One region of the Nissabacter sp. SGAir0207 genome, then DNA from elsewhere that is predicted to be linked to it. Evidence: predicted binding sites of a transcription regulator. Region 1 holds the regulator's gene; each other region holds the start of a gene.
The links. The regulator Fur, encoded in region 1, represses iron uptake genes when iron is present. The targets are predictions, from matches to a motif close to ATAATAATGAGAACNACTATCAA.
Positions count from the first base shown of each region.

Region 2: a site for Fur is predicted at 2,945-2,967, ahead of C1N62_RS00580 (TonB-dependent siderophore receptor). Genes of this name have one in related genera too.
Region 3: a site for Fur is predicted at 3,736-3,758, ahead of fhuF (siderophore-iron reductase FhuF). Genes of this name have one in related genera too.

Region 1 covers NZ_CP028035.1:2,731,341-2,736,252, forward strand. The annotation lists gene C1N62_RS12100 (hypothetical protein) at 1-143, opposite strand, end outside; gene ybfE (LexA regulated protein) at 509-796, shown strand; gene fldA (flavodoxin FldA) at 1,113-1,640, shown strand; gene fur (ferric iron uptake transcriptional regulator) at 1,945-2,388, shown strand; gene C1N62_RS12120 (beta-N-acetylhexosaminidase) at 2,535-4,912, opposite strand, start outside.
Region 2 covers NZ_CP028035.1:137,823-142,734, forward strand. The annotation lists gene C1N62_RS00570 (DJ-1/PfpI family protein) at 1-568, shown strand, start outside; gene C1N62_RS00580 (TonB-dependent siderophore receptor) at 714-2,900, opposite strand; gene C1N62_RS00585 (siderophore ABC transporter substrate-binding protein) at 3,257-4,204, shown strand; gene C1N62_RS00590 (ABC transporter permease) at 4,204-4,912, shown strand, end outside.
Region 3 covers NZ_CP028035.1:1,718,240-1,723,151, forward strand. The annotation lists gene C1N62_RS07365 (autotransporter outer membrane beta-barrel domain-containing protein) at 1-2,170, shown strand, start outside; gene C1N62_RS07370 (hypothetical protein) at 2,264-2,614, opposite strand; gene fhuF (siderophore-iron reductase FhuF) at 2,720-3,481, opposite strand; gene C1N62_RS07380 (hemin-degrading factor) at 3,849-4,880, shown strand; gene C1N62_RS07385 (hemin ABC transporter substrate-binding protein) at 4,877-4,912, shown strand, end outside.

The sequences.
Region 1 (4,912 bases):
TAGCCGCTGGCGTGGGCCAGTGCGTTGGCCGCCTCTGGGTAGCGGGCGCGCACCTCTTTCAGCGTCTCCTGCTTGAGCGTCTGGATGGCCTGACGCTGCTGGGCGGCGGTGTCGCCCTGCGCGCCACATCCCCCTACCAACATGGCAATCATCACGGGTAAAAATGGTTTAAAATCTTTTATATCAAACATTTATGCTTAATCCCTGAGCAGAAGGCGCGTATTCTGTCAGGTTTTTCCACGTCTGGCACCTGCCGCCCCGATCGATCGCACGGAGTGAGAAACGGGGTGAAACGCCAACAGATGAAGCCGAACAGGCAGTTAGGCATTGTTCAGGCCGCGCGTGCTGGGGTATTATGGCGCGCTATGTCTTGCCCCGTCTGCGTCGGTTACGCCGCGCGGCGGCGGTAAAGTGGGTTAAGGTTGATTGACCTCAACATGTATTCACCGAGCCATCCGGCTGTGCTCAGGCACAGGCAGATGTTGACTCCTTAGTCGTACCTCTACCTATGGCAAAAGAACAAACGGATCGCACCACGCTGGATCTGTTCGCAGATGAACGCCGGCCGGGACGCCCAAAAACCAATCCACTCTCCCGTGATGAACAGCTCAGGATCAACAAACGTAACCAGTTGCGACGCGACAAGGTGCGGGGCTTGCGCCGGGTGGAGCTGAAGATCAACGCGGACGCCGTGGACGCGCTCAATAAGCTGGCGGAGCAGCAGAACATCAGCCGCAGCGAGCTGATTGAGCAGATGCTGCTGGCGCAACTGCGCAAGCAGCAAGACGACGCCTGACGGCCTGCCGGCGGTGACACGTTCGCCGCCAGCATGGCCCTGCCCCCTCCCCCGCCCTCCCTCACGCTTGCCCGCGGATGTCTTTGATCGCAGGGCACCAATGCAGGAAAAAAGCGCCGCAAGCACACAAAGGCGATAACACCCGCGCCATTTGGCCGATAGAATATTTGACCATTCTGGCTGTTGGGAAGCCGGCTGGCTCCCAGGGCGCGGCGGCGTGATGATGTTCACCCCGCGGTGACTTTGCTATCATCAGCAGCATCCGCACCTGTCAATGGCAGGTAAATTAATTAAGAACAAGAGGTTAAAGAATTATATGGCCGTAGTGGGAATCTTCTTCGGATCTGACACCGGAAACACTGAGAACATCGCCAAAATGATCCAGAAGCAACTGGGTGCCGATGTGGCGGAAGTGCATGACATCGCCAAGAGCAGCAAAGAAGATCTGGAAAAGTTTGACATCCTGCTGCTGGGCATCCCGACCTGGTATTACGGCGAAGCGCAGTGTGACTGGGATGACTTCTTCCCGACGCTGGAAGAGATCGACTTCAACGGCAAGCTGGTGGCGCTGTTTGGCTGCGGCGACCAGGAAGATTACGCGGAGTACTTCTGCGACGCGATGGGCACCGTGCGTGACATCATCGAGCCGCGCGGCGCGACGCTGGTCGGCCACTGGCCGGTAGCTGGCTACCACTTTGAGGCCTCCAAGGGCCTGGCCGACGACAGCCACTTCATTGGTCTGGCCATTGACGAAGACCGCCAGCCGGAGCTGACCAACGAGCGCGTCGATGCTTGGGTGAAGCAGATCTCCGAAGAGCTGAGCCTGGCCGAGATCATCGGCTAAGCCCCCTCACGGCCCGGGGTGTCGATTTCTGACCGAACGGGCCGGATTTATCCCGCCAGACGCCAAAAGATCGGCTACAAGTTTGTAACTTTATACAGTATCGGGGTACACTGGCGCCGGTGTATTTCCTATCCATCAACGCGTTGCAACAGTGCATTAACAGTAGCGCGAACGGCGTTAACAGGCGGCGTTTTCTTTTGAACCCGTGAGTTCTATAATGAGACGCAATTAAAACCGTTGCGCCGCCTGATGTCATAGGCTGTATGCCTCAACGTGAATAGCATAGTAACAGGACAGAATCCGCATGACTGACAATAACACCGCATTAAAGAAGGCCGGCCTGAAAGTCACGCTTCCCAGACTTAAGATCCTGGAAGTGCTGCAAGATCCGGAATGCCATCATGTCAGTGCGGAAGATCTTTATAAGAAGCTGATTGATATGGGCGAAGAGATTGGTCTGGCCACGGTTTACCGCGTGCTGAACCAGTTCGACGACGCTGGCATCGTGACCCGTCACAACTTTGAAGGCGGCAAGTCCGTATTCGAGCTGACGCAGCAGCAGCACCACGATCACCTGATCTGCCTTGATTGCGGTAAAGTGATTGAATTCAGTGATGAATCTATTGAGATCCGCCAGCGTGAAATTGCCAAGAAACATGGCATCAAGCTGACCAACCATAGCCTCTACCTCTATGGTCATTGTGAAGCCGGTGATTGTCGCGAAAACGAAGGTTTGCACGACAAGTAACCAACCTGCGGGACGCAGGACGCCCCCCGCAGTATAAAGCTCCCGTCAGCACGGGAGCGGCAGGCAACTGCCAGTGAAAACCGCATTGATGCGGTTTTTTTTCGCCTGTTGTCCGCCCGGCGCGCTGGCCGGGCGGGACCATATCGTCAGAGGGCGACCTCCTCACTGCGGCTGACGCGCTTGCCATCCGGGCTGAGAGTGCGCACCCACGCCTTCTCCCCTACCGTGGGCTTGGCTTGCGGGTTATACGCCTGCCAGTTTTTGCCATCCACGGAGTATTGGATAACCAGCCCCGGCAGCGCCACGTTTGCCTCCAGCACGCCGGTATTGATGCGCGCGCCCGGCACGGGCAGCCGGTAGGCGACACCCTGCCGATCCAGCTTCGCGATCTCACGCTGCCCCATCAGGTTGGCGAAGCGCTGCCAGTCGGCGGCCAGTTGGTCACGGTTGACCCAATGGGTCTTGCCGCCCTGGAACTCCCGGCCAGGCTGGTACGGCAGTTCCCAGTCGGCGCGGTGCCAGGCGCGCTCCGCCAGCACCATCAGGCGCGGGTAGATGCGGTACTCCAGGTCGCTGTCGGTGCGGATGGTTTCGCTCCACGCCTGCCCGGACATGCCGTGCGCGCCCGGCCACGGGGCATCGCCGCGGGCGGTGAAGGCGTTGCCGTCGCGATCAACGGAGGTCTCGGCGTTCTGCGGCAGGTTGTCCGGCGCGAAGCTGAAGATCTTGGCTTCATCGCTGGCGCGCGTGGCCCAGTAGTAACCCGGCTCACGGGCGCTGACCTCGTAGGGTTTGTCAAAGTAGAGGTAGTCAGGGTTGGAGAGGGTGATCTCATAACCCTTGGCTGCCCACTCGCCGGCGGTCTGCGCCCCGCCCCAGTAGAGCGTATCCCAGAAGTTCACCCCCACACGCGGGGTGGCGAAGGCGCGGGCATCTTTCGCATCCTTCAGGCCATCCTGCCAGGCCTGCATCCGATCGATGCCGTGCGCCTTGACCAGCTTGCTGACCTCAATGGCAAAGTAGCTGGAGAGGTGGTCAAAGGCCGTGGCCCCGCCCGATTTGACCAGCGTCTGGCACACCTGCGATTTCGACCACGGCAGATCCTCTTTGCTCAGGTCGATGGCCCCTTTCGTCGGGTCTGCTGGCGCTTTCAGATCTTGGTAGCCCGGCCCAAGGCGGATGTTTTTCGCCTCATCACCGCCAAAGTGCCAGGTGGTGAGCGGCTGCCCCGCCTCCCGGTGCATGGCAGCAATCTCGCCAATCACCTTGTCAACAAAGCGCAGCGACGACGGCATACAGGGGTTGAGGTAGCTGCGGCGATCGTAGTACTGCACCGAGGTAGTATTGGAGGTGTCGGTCGGGTCGAGCAGCCGGTAGGCCTCCGCCTCTTCCAGTTTGCCAGCCTGTTGCAACCGCTGGTAGCGTGCCTCCATCGAGACCACCGCCGCCCGCGCGTGGGCCGGCATGTCTATCTCTGGGATCACCTGAATCTGCCGCGCCTGCGCGTACTTCACAATCTCAATATAATCCGCCCGGCTGAAGTAGCCGCTGCCGTTGTTGTTGCTAAAGGGGCCAGATCCCAGTTGTGGTAGCAGGCAGCGCGTCTCTTTCAGGTCGTGGCAGCGCTTGCTGCCAATCTCCGTCAGCTCCGGCAGGCCGGGGATCTCAATGCGCCAGCCCTCATCATCACTCAAATGGAACTGGAAGGTGTTGAGCTTGTAGGCCGCCATCTCATCCAGCAGCCGCAACACTGCCGCCTTGCTGTGGAAATTGCGGCCCACGTCCATGTGCATCCCCCGGTAGGGGAAGCGCGGCGCATCCTCAGCCGTCAGCTGGGCAATGCGCTTCTCGCCGTTGACCGGCACCAAAGAGAGCAGTGACTGCACGCCGTAGAAGACACCGCTGTGGTCGAAACCCACCACCTCCGCGCCGCGCTCGCCAATCACCAGCCGATAGGCCCCATCGACCGCCTGCTTGCCGCTGAAGGCGTTGCGGTCAATGCGGGTGGAGAGCGGGTAGCCGCCGGGCTGCTCCGTCAGGCCCAGCAGCGCCATGCGTGCCCGTACCGCCTGCTGTGACGGCATCGGCAGCGCTGTCAGGTCAGCCGCCAATCCTTTGTCCAGCACCACGTCGCCAGCGCTCACCTTCACCTGCAACGGCGTCGGCATGATCTGCCCACGCAGCGAGGCGGCAGGCACCTGCGCGACATCGCGGTTTTTCACAAAACGGGTGGTCGGGGTCATCGCAATGTTGTTATCTTCCGGGGCGCGCTTCAGGTTCGCTGGCGTGATCTCGCCGACAAATTGGGAGACATCCTCGGTATCGGTGTTGCGGATGATTTTCGGTTCCGCGCCCTCAGCGGTGACGTACCAGCGCGGCATGATGTCGCTGTTGGCGACCTGCCAGTACTCCACCACCATCGGGATGTCGGTGCGGCCCTTGGCCGGGAATCCCTTGAAGGCGGCGGTCGGCGTCAGGCGGTGCAGGTCACCGGTCAGGCGAGTGACGGTAAATTGCGGATCGG
Region 2 (4,912 bases), 1.3 Mb from region 1:
TCTGGAGCCGGTGCGCTCGGATCGTGGGCTGGCGATGCTGCCGACCACCACCTTCGACGGCTGCCCGCCGCTGGATATCCTCTGCGTGCCCGGCGGGCCGGGGCAGGTGGCGCTGATGGAGGATGAGGAGACGCTGGCATTCCTGCGGCGCATGGCGGCGGGCGCGAAGCTGGTGACCTCGGTCTGCACCGGATCGCTGGTGCTGGGTGCCGCTGGCCTGTTGCAGGGCTACCGCGCCACCTCGCACTGGGCGGCACTCGACCAACTGGCGCTGCTGGGCGCGCGCCCGGTGGCGGAGCGGGTGGTGCGTGACCGCAACCGCATCACCGGCGCGGGCGTGACCTCCGGCCTCGATTTCGCCCTGACAGTGGTGGCGGATCTCTATGGCGAGGAGGTGGCGCAGACTCTCCAGCTTCACATGGAGTATGACCCGGCCCCGCCCTTTGATACCGGCTCGCCGCGCACCGCCCCCACCGCCATCCGCAAGGCCGCCCGTGAGGCCGTCGCCCCCTTTACCGAGCAGCGTCGACAGGCCACGCTGCGGGCAGCGGAGAAGCTCAAGGGGTGATGGGTATCTCGCCGCCACGGCCCATTGCCATGAGATGACCGTGGTGACGCGCAATGTGGCGGATTTCGTCGGGTTGCGGGTGGCGTTGCTGAACCCCTGGCAGGGGTGAGACTGCGCCGGCGGGTGCCGGCGCGGGTAGGGCGGATCAGAAGGAGAGGGTGACGCCCGCGTAGTAGGCGCGGCCCGGCTCGTTGTAGGTTGAGGCACCGGAATTGGCGCGGTAGACACGCTTATCGAACAGGTTGTTGATGCCAGCGTTCAGGCGCAGATCCTTGATCAGGTCATAGTTCACGTTCAGCCCGACCACGGAGTAGGCACCCACTTCCGTGTCGGCGATCGCCACGTGGTTTTCAGGCGTGGTGCGCGGCTTCTGGCGGCCATACATCGTCCAGTTGACGTTGGCGGAGAGCTTGTCGGTCGCCTGCCAGTCCAGCATGGTGTTGATGGTGTACTCCGGGATGATCGACAGCGGGTTGCCGGTCTCTTTGCTCTCCGAGGTGATCATGTAGGTGGCATTGGTGCGCCACTCCAGCGAGTCGAGCACCGGCACCGTCAGGTTGCCTTCCAGCCCTTCCACCACGGCCTTGCCGCCATTCTCCCAACGCAGGATGTTATAGCCGTTGGATGCCGTGCCCACCACATCGGTACCGGCCACAATCTTGTTTCGGTAGTCGTTGCGGAAGTAGGTGATGCCCGCGTGGTAGCCGTTGTGGGAGAACTCCAGCCCGATCTCTTTGTTGACGCTCACTTCCGCATCCAGATCGTCATTGCCCAGCAGGTAGCAGTTGGCGGTGATGCCCACCGGACAGCCATTGCCGCGCGTATAGAGCAGGTAACCCTTGCTCGACTGGTAGAGGTTCGGTGATTTGAAGACCCGCGCAATGCCCGCCTTCAGCGTGAACATCTCGCCCAGCTCCTGTGAGGCGTTCAGGCTCGGGCTCCAGTTGGCGCCGAACTTGCTGTGATAATCGAAACGCAGGCCGGGAATGAGGTGAGTACCGGGCGTGGCCTCAATGTTGTCCTCAACGTAGAGCGCGCTCAGTTCGGCGCTGTTTTTGCTGCTGCGCTGGGACGGATCGCCCGAGGCACCGTCAATAATGACGCCAGACGCGCTGGTCGCCTGCATCGAGGCCGGATCGTCCAGTTGCTCGCGGTTCCACTCCGCGCCGAGCGTCATGGTCTGGTCAACCCACAGCGCGAGCGGCAGGATCAGCTCGCCATTGGCGCGGGTGTTCTCCAGTCGGCTGGTGCTGTAGTCGGTGCTGTTGATCATCCCCTCCACGCGCCCGGTGCTGCCCTCCTGCAAACGGGTGTTGTTGGTCTTCTCGTAGTAGACGCCGACGCGCGACTGGCCCCAATCCCAGATGCCGTTGTGCGTGATGCCGTAGCTCTGGCGGTAGAGGCGGTTAGTCTCGTCGCCATACAGCGTGTCCACCAGCCCACCTGGGCTGAGGTTGCCGTTGCTGTACTGGGTGTCGCCGGCGTAGATATTGCCCTGCCGGCTGTAGCCGTAGCTGAAGTCCACGATCTGCGTCGGGGTGATCTTCCAGGAGAGTTGGGTGTTGATGTCTTTATTGCGCACCCCCTCGCGGCCCGCGGCATAGGAGCCGTTCTGCTGGCGGTTGATGTCGGCGGCATCGGCGTCGGTCTTGTTGAGGTTGCCGTAGAGGCTCATGGTCAGGGCATCGCCAGCCAGCGGGCCGCTGAGGCTGAAGTTGGCGCGCTTGGTCGCCCCCTCTTTGTCATCCTCCGGCTGGTTGGTGAACAGCGACAGCGAGCCGTGCCAGTCATTGGTCGGCCGCTTGGTGATGATGTTCACCACGCCGCCTGCCGCGCCGGAACCGTAACGCGCCGCCGCCGGGCCGCGCAGCACCTCAATGCGCTCGACCATCTCGGCGGGCACCCAGTTGGAGTCGCCACGGCTGTCGCGCTCGCCCGTCCAGCTATAGCGCACTGCGTTGCGCGACGTGACCGGTACGCCATCAATCATGATCAGCGTGTTCTCCGGCCCCATGCCACGGATGTCGATCTGGCGGTTATTGCCCCGGCTGCCGGTGGCGCTGTTGCCGGTCAGGTTGACGCCCGGCATTTTGCGGATGATGTCAGAGAGGTCATTCACAGGCGGGTTTTTCTTGATGTCTTCGGCGGTAATGATGGAGACGCCGGGCTGCTGCTTCAACTCCTGCTCGGCGGTGGCCTGCACCGTCATCACCTCGCCACTTTCGGTCGGGGCCGCGCTGGACAGGGACTCTGCCGCATAAGCGTGACCGCTAATCAGCCCGGCCAGCAACAGTGCGCACGGCCGTAATCTGTAAGAATGTGTGGCGTCCATTAAGAAAAACCCCTTTTTTTATGTGAAATTGTAATTAAATGCTTATGGTAATGATAATTATTTTTATTTAAATATCAACAGAAGAAAACTCACAATTTCTTCACAATTTGGGCAGGCCAGAAAGAGCGGGCAAAAAGCGCCGTTTTTTTCTTCTTCTTGTCGATTAGTACCTTAATAAATAACGCTATTTTCTGGACAAAAAGAGGCGTTTTTAGGGCGTAACCCACTCCACGCCTGCCAAAGCGATTGCAGCAAGTACGCTATTCATCCTGCACCTTCATCGGGTATTATCCAGACAGGAACAAGAATAGTAATCATTACTATTTACAGTGATGTCCATTCGCTTAGGAGATGAAATGCGCTTACGTGTTGCCCTGTTTTCTTCTGCCGTAACGGCCGCCCTGGCTTTGACGGGTTGTGATAGCGCGTCCAAGGACGCTGACGCCGCCCCCAAAATTACCCTCGAGCACGCGCAGGGCAGCACACAGGTGCCGCTGCATCCCCAGAAGGTGGTGATCCTCAACCCGGCGACGCTGGACAATGCCGACGCCCTGCACATCAGCGTCGCGGGCGTGCCGCAGACTGACTCCCACCTGCCGCCTTTCCTGGCAAAATACAGCGGCAGCAGCTACTTGAACGCTGGCACGCTGTTTGAGCCAAACTACGAGGCGCTGAGCAACGCCAAGCCTGACCTGATCATCGCTGGCGGCCGCGCCCATGACGCCTATGACAAACTGAGCGCCATCGCGCCGACCATCGCGCTGGATGTCGATCCGCAACATTTCACCCAAAGCCTGACGCAGCGCACTGAGCAACTGGCCTCGCTGTTTGGCAAGGAAGAGGAGGCGAAGGCACTGCTCAGCAATTTCGACGCACAGATCGCCGCGCTGAAGGCCAAATCCGCCAACGCTGGCTCGGCGATGGTGCTGATGATCAGCGGCGGCAAGATGTCCGCCTACAGCCCCGGCTCGCGCTTTGGCTTTGTGTTTGATGAGCTGGGCTTCACACCGGCCAGCAGCTTCCCGCAGACCGGCAAGCACGGCAACGTTGTCTCCTCGGAGTTCATCCTCAACGCCAACCCGGACTGGCTGTTCGTGATGGATCGTGACAACGCCATCGGCCGCCCGGAGGGGCAGTCCGCCCAGCAGGTGCTGGATAACCCACTGATTGAGAAGACCAACGCTTGGAAAAACCAGCATGTGGTCTACCTTGACTCCGCGTCGCTCTACATCGCGGGCGGCATCCAGAGCTACAGCCGCATGATGGACAAGATCAGCGCGGCGCTGGACAGCGCAGGGCAGTGATGCGCGGCCAAACCTTGGGCTTTGCCGCCGGGCTGGCGCTGCTGCTGGCCTTGGCGGGGTGCAGCCTGTTTATTGGCGCGGGCCATGTGACGCTGCAAAACCTCTGGTCTGACCCGGAGATGCGCGACATCTTTCTGGTGAGCCGCGTCCCGCGCACGCTGGCGCTGCTGCTGGCGGGCAGCGCCATGAGCGTTGCCGGGCTGATTATGCAGATGCTGACGCAAAACCGCTTTGTCGAGCCCTCCATCGCGGGCACCACGCAGTCCGCCAGTCTGGGGCTGCTGCTGGTGATGGCGATCAACCCCGGCGCGCCGGTAATGGTGAAGATGGTGGTGGCGACGCTGTTCGCCCTCGGCAGCACGCTGCTGTTCGTGCTGATGCTCAACCGGATGCGCATGAAGTCGCCGCTGATGGTGCCGCTGGCGGGCATCATGCTGGGGGCGGTGTTCAGCGCCGTCACCACCTTTCTGGCGATGAAGCTGGATCTGTTGCAGTCGCTGGGCGGCTGGGAGTCAGGGGACTTCTCCGGCGTGTTGCAGGGGCGCTATGAGCTGCTGTGGCTGGTCGGCGTGCTGACGCTGCTCGCCTGCTTGATCGCCGATCGCTTCACCGTCGCGGGCATGGGGCGGGAGTTCGCGGTCAACGTTGGGCTGAACTACGCGCAGGTGATGATGCTGGGCATGGCGATCATCGCGATGGTCAGCGGCG
Region 3 (4,912 bases), 1.0 Mb from region 1:
CGGCGGCACCATCCAGAATGGGGTCGTGGCCGTTAACAGCACCCTGACCAACCACGGCAACTGGAACGCTACTAACAACAAAGACTTCGGGGTACGTAACAATAGCGTGTTAAACAATGCCGTGGACGGCACCCTTACCATCGCTAACCAGCGCTACATGACGATTGAGAGTGGCTCGGTGTTCAAAAACAGCGGCACCATGATCAGCACCGATACCAAGAAAGACCATGTTGTGTTGCGGATCGGCAAGAACGGCGACAGCAACATCATTAACAATGGCACCCTCAACCAGACCGGCAGCAGCGTGCTGGTGGGATCGATAGCTGACCATGCCAATCCCTCGACCTTCTGGAATCAGGGCGACGGCCTGAACGGCTACAGCGGCGCCACCGGCGAGGTGAACTATAACGGCACCAACGGCACCGCCGTGTATATGAAAAACAGCAACACCGTGGCAATCAACGACGGCGTGATGAACATCAGCGGCAGCAACACCGTCGCTATGAAAGGCAGCAGCAGTGCCCAGCTTATAAATAACGGCACCATCAACCTCGGCACTGAAGGCACCACTGACAGCGGCATGGTAGCGATGCAACTGGACGCCAACGCCACCGCGAACGCGGTGCTGGAGAACAACGGCACCATCAATATCTACGCTTCAGACTCCTACGCCTTCAGCCAGCTGGGCGACAACGGCCGCATCGTTAACAATGGCACGGTCAATCTGGAGGGTACGGGCAGTGGGCTGGTGAAAGAGAGCGACGTGCAGATTGCTGGCGTCAATGGCAACACTGACGACAAGAGCGAGGTGCACTACGCCAACTACACCCTGCCGACTGACCCGACGGCCGCCAGCACGCTGAACCAGTACACCATCGGCACCAACGCCGACGGCACCGCCGGGACGCTGACCGCCAGCAACGTGGCGCTGGGCGACGTATCGATTGATACCGGCTTTACGCAGGGCAGCGCCGCGACGACTCAGACCTTTGAGGACGTGTTTGTCGGTGCCAACATCAGCGGCGAGCAGAACATCACTTCCACCAGCGTGGTGTGGAGCGCCGAAGGCCAGAAAGACGACAGCGGCAACGTGGACGTCACCATGACCAAAAACGCCTACGCGGACGTGGTGAGTGACGACAGCGTGTCCAGCGTGGCTAACGCACTGGATGCGGCCTACACCAACAATGACCTGTTCACCAGCCTGAATCTGAAGAGCACCGCTGAACTCAACAGCGCGCTACGGCAAATCTCCGGCAGTCAGGCGAAAAGCGTGGCACGGGATGCCCGCGTGCTGGGCAACCGCTTCGAGATGCTGGCCGACACCGCACCAACTATGGGCAACGGACTGGCGTTTAACGTGGTGGCGAAGGGTGACCAGCGCAGTGAACTGGGCAACGACACCCGTTATGACATGATGGCGCTGCGCCAGCAGTTCGCGCTCAGTAACCACCAGACGCTTTCGCTGGAGTACGGCATTGCGCGGCTCGATGGTGACGGCGATGTCAGCACCGCCGGTGACAACGGCGTGACCGGCGGCTACAGCCAGTTCTTTGGTGTGCAGCACAGTCTGCCGCTGACAGAGAGCGGGCTACGCTGGAACAATGCGTTGCGCTATGACATCCACAACCTCGACAGCAACCGGCAGGTGCAGTACGGCAATGTTAACCGCGTGGCGGACAGCGACAATAACCAGCAGTACCTGGAGTTCCGCAGCGAGATGGCGAAGAGCTACACCCCACAGAAGGGGCTGACGCTGACGCCGTTTGCCGGCATGAAGCTGCGCCACACTACTGAAGAGGGCTACAACGAACGCGGGGCCGGTGACTTTAACCTGCGCATGTCAGGCGTTGAAGAGACGGCCGTGGACGCCGTGGCTGGCCTGAAACTGACCTACGCCGGTGACAATGGCTGGGCGGCCACCGCCACGCTGGAGGGCGGCCCGAACCTGAGTTACCAGCAGGGTGAACGCACCGCCTCGTTGCAGGGCGCGGCCGGTCAGCGCTTCCGCGTGGAGGATGGCCAGAAAGGCGGCGGCGTTAACGGGCTGGCGCAGGTCGGCGTGAAGTACCAGAGTAAAAAGGCGGCGCTGAGTGCGGATGCCTACCACTGGCAGGAGGATGGCCTGCGCGATACCGGGCTGATGGTCAATTACCGCTACCACTTCTGATCCCTGTAAACCCCGCTCGGTTGAACGATCCAGCGAGTAGATGAAAAAAGCCCCATCAGTTTTCTGATGGGGCTTTTTTATGCGGCTGACCGGTTAATGGGTATGCACCTCAACGATGTCCCCGATGCGGCTGCTTAGAAACAGCTGGTGCGGCACCTCCACCTGATAGGTCTGCGTATCGTGCGTGACCTCCAGGATATAGCGCTCACTCTCAAAGGACTCAATCGGGATAAAGCCGAAGAACCCTTCCGCGACGCTAAAGGTGCGGGTGGAGGGCAGGGCATAGCGCCGGACAATGCGGGCGGCCAACGGGGTCTGACGGCCAGTCAGGGTGCCCCAGGTCTGGGAGACCGGGGAGAGCAGCATGGAACGCAGGCTGGCGCTTAGCAGGCCAGCAGCCTCTTTCAACGACGCAGAGACGCGGGCAGGGGTGCTCGTATTCATGATCGTTACCTCGTGGTCAGGGTCATCCCGCGGTCAGGTTCCGGCGGGCACCACCCAATATTTATCGTTATAACCACACGAGATCAAATCATTTTTCTATATAACTTAGTGCGCTTTCGCAGCGGCCTGAAGGATAACGCTTTTTGCGCCCGGCCGGCGGCGCTTCTCCGCCTGCAACAGCGGGCAGGAGGGACACATTTCATGGTCGCACAGCTCGTAGCGCAGGCAGCACTGGCGGCGGTAGCGCGGGCTGGTGGCATCGGTGGGGATCTCATGGCGCATCGGGTCACACAGCGGATTTTTACTGCCGTCACACAGCTCACGGGCCGCGAGCAGCGCCTCACCGGCGTGCACATCGGCGTTAACCAACTGCGCCTGCTCAATGCCCCAGTGGATGCGCACTGCGGCGTTGTTCCAGAAGATGCCCGGTTTCAGGCCCGCCATCTCCGCCATGATGCGGCAGAGCGGCGCGATGTGCTGCACCATGCCATCAAAGCGGGCCAGCGGATCCGGCTCCGCCACCGGCTCGCCATCGCCAGCCAGCATGAATTGCAGCGGCAGCCCCTGCTCATTCAGCTCAAACCAAATGTGGCTGGCCTCAATCGGCAGTTGCCAGTCGCGGGCGAGATTGATGATCACCCAGACCGGCAGCAAACGGGCGAAGTACCACTGTGACCACATGGAGACGCGCGCGCGCTGCTCGCTGGCTGGATGGGCCGCCAGGTAGCTGGCCATCACGGCCTGCGCGCCCTCTGGCGTCAGCAGTTGCGTGGCCGACACCGCACCGGCTTGCCCGGCGTAGGGGATGAACATGGGCCTGACCCAGTCAAGCGGGCCATCAGCAAAGGAGTCCAGGATTGTCTGCATTGTCACGCGCGGCACCACAAATCAGTTGTTCAGCCTCTCCCGCAACCCACAGGGCGCGGCGTTGTGCAGGCAGTGTAATAAAGTCTGATGGAAAATAATAATGATTTCTATTTGTATTATTATCTGAAAGTGCGCTCCCTTCCTCCGGGCTTGCCTGCCGCTCCAGGCTGGCCCTCTCCAGCGACCTGCCGCCCCCTTGTGCAGAAGCCAGTGGAAATAAACCTACCAAAACAGGGGATTAGGATACCCTCCAAATCTTAATGATAATAAATATCATTTACATTCAATTTGAATTGTGGTCTATAATGCCGAAAAATTCTTGCCCCTGCCGTGGCGGCGGGGTGTCCCCTTTTGGCCGGAGGCTCACGTGGCTGACTATTACACGCAATTCCTGACCCTGAAACATGCCCAGCCGCGCCTCTATGCGCGGGATCTGGCCCACCAAATGGGCGTGAGTGAGGCCGAACTGACGGCGGCGCGCGTCGGCCATGACGCTGTGCGGTTGGCGCTGGCTCCCCCGACACTGCTGGCGGCGCTGGAGACGGTGGGGGAGACCAAAACCCTCGCCCGTAACGCCTACGCGGTGCATGAGCAGATCGGCCACTACCGCAACCTGACGCTGACGCCGCACGGCGGGCTGGTGCTCAACCCGCGCGCGCTGGATTTGCGCCTGTTCACCGGCCAGTGGCAGAGCGCCTTTGCGCTGGAGGAGGCGCACCCGCAAGGCGTGCGCCGCAGCCTGCAAATTTTTGACACGCACGGTGATGCGGTGCTGAAAATCTACGCCACGCCCCATACCGACCTTGCCGCCTGGCAGGCGCTGGTGGCGCAGTTTACCTCCCCGGACAACCCGCCGCTGGCGCTGGACGCACCGGTGTCGCCGGCCAGCGGCGAAGCGGATCTCACCGGCTTTGAAGTTGGCTGGCGCGGCATGACCAACGTCCACCAGTTCTTTGTGCTGCTGAAAAAGTACCAGTTGACCCGTCAGCAGGCGTTCCGCGCGGTGCCCGCGGATCTTGCCCAGCAGGTGGATAACCGCGCGCTGGCGCAGTTGCTGACGGCGGCGCAGCAGCGTGGCAATGAGATCATGATCTTCGTCGGCAATCGCGGCGTGGTGCAGATCTTCACCGGCGCGATCCACGAGGTGACGCCGATGCATGGCTGGCTAAATGTCTTCAACCCGCACTTCACCCTCCATCTACAGGATCAGCAGATTGCCGAGAGTTGGATCACGCGCAAGCCGACGGCGGATGGCATGGTCACCAGCCTTGAGCTGTTCGCGGCCGACGGCACCCAGATCGCCCAGCTGTATGGCCAGCGCCATGAGGGGGAGCCGGAGCAGGCTGTCTGGCGCGAGCAACTGGCGCAGCTGGTGAAACCGGCCGGGGCAGTGGCATGAGGCGGCTGCTGTGGTGTGCGCTGCTGCTGGCC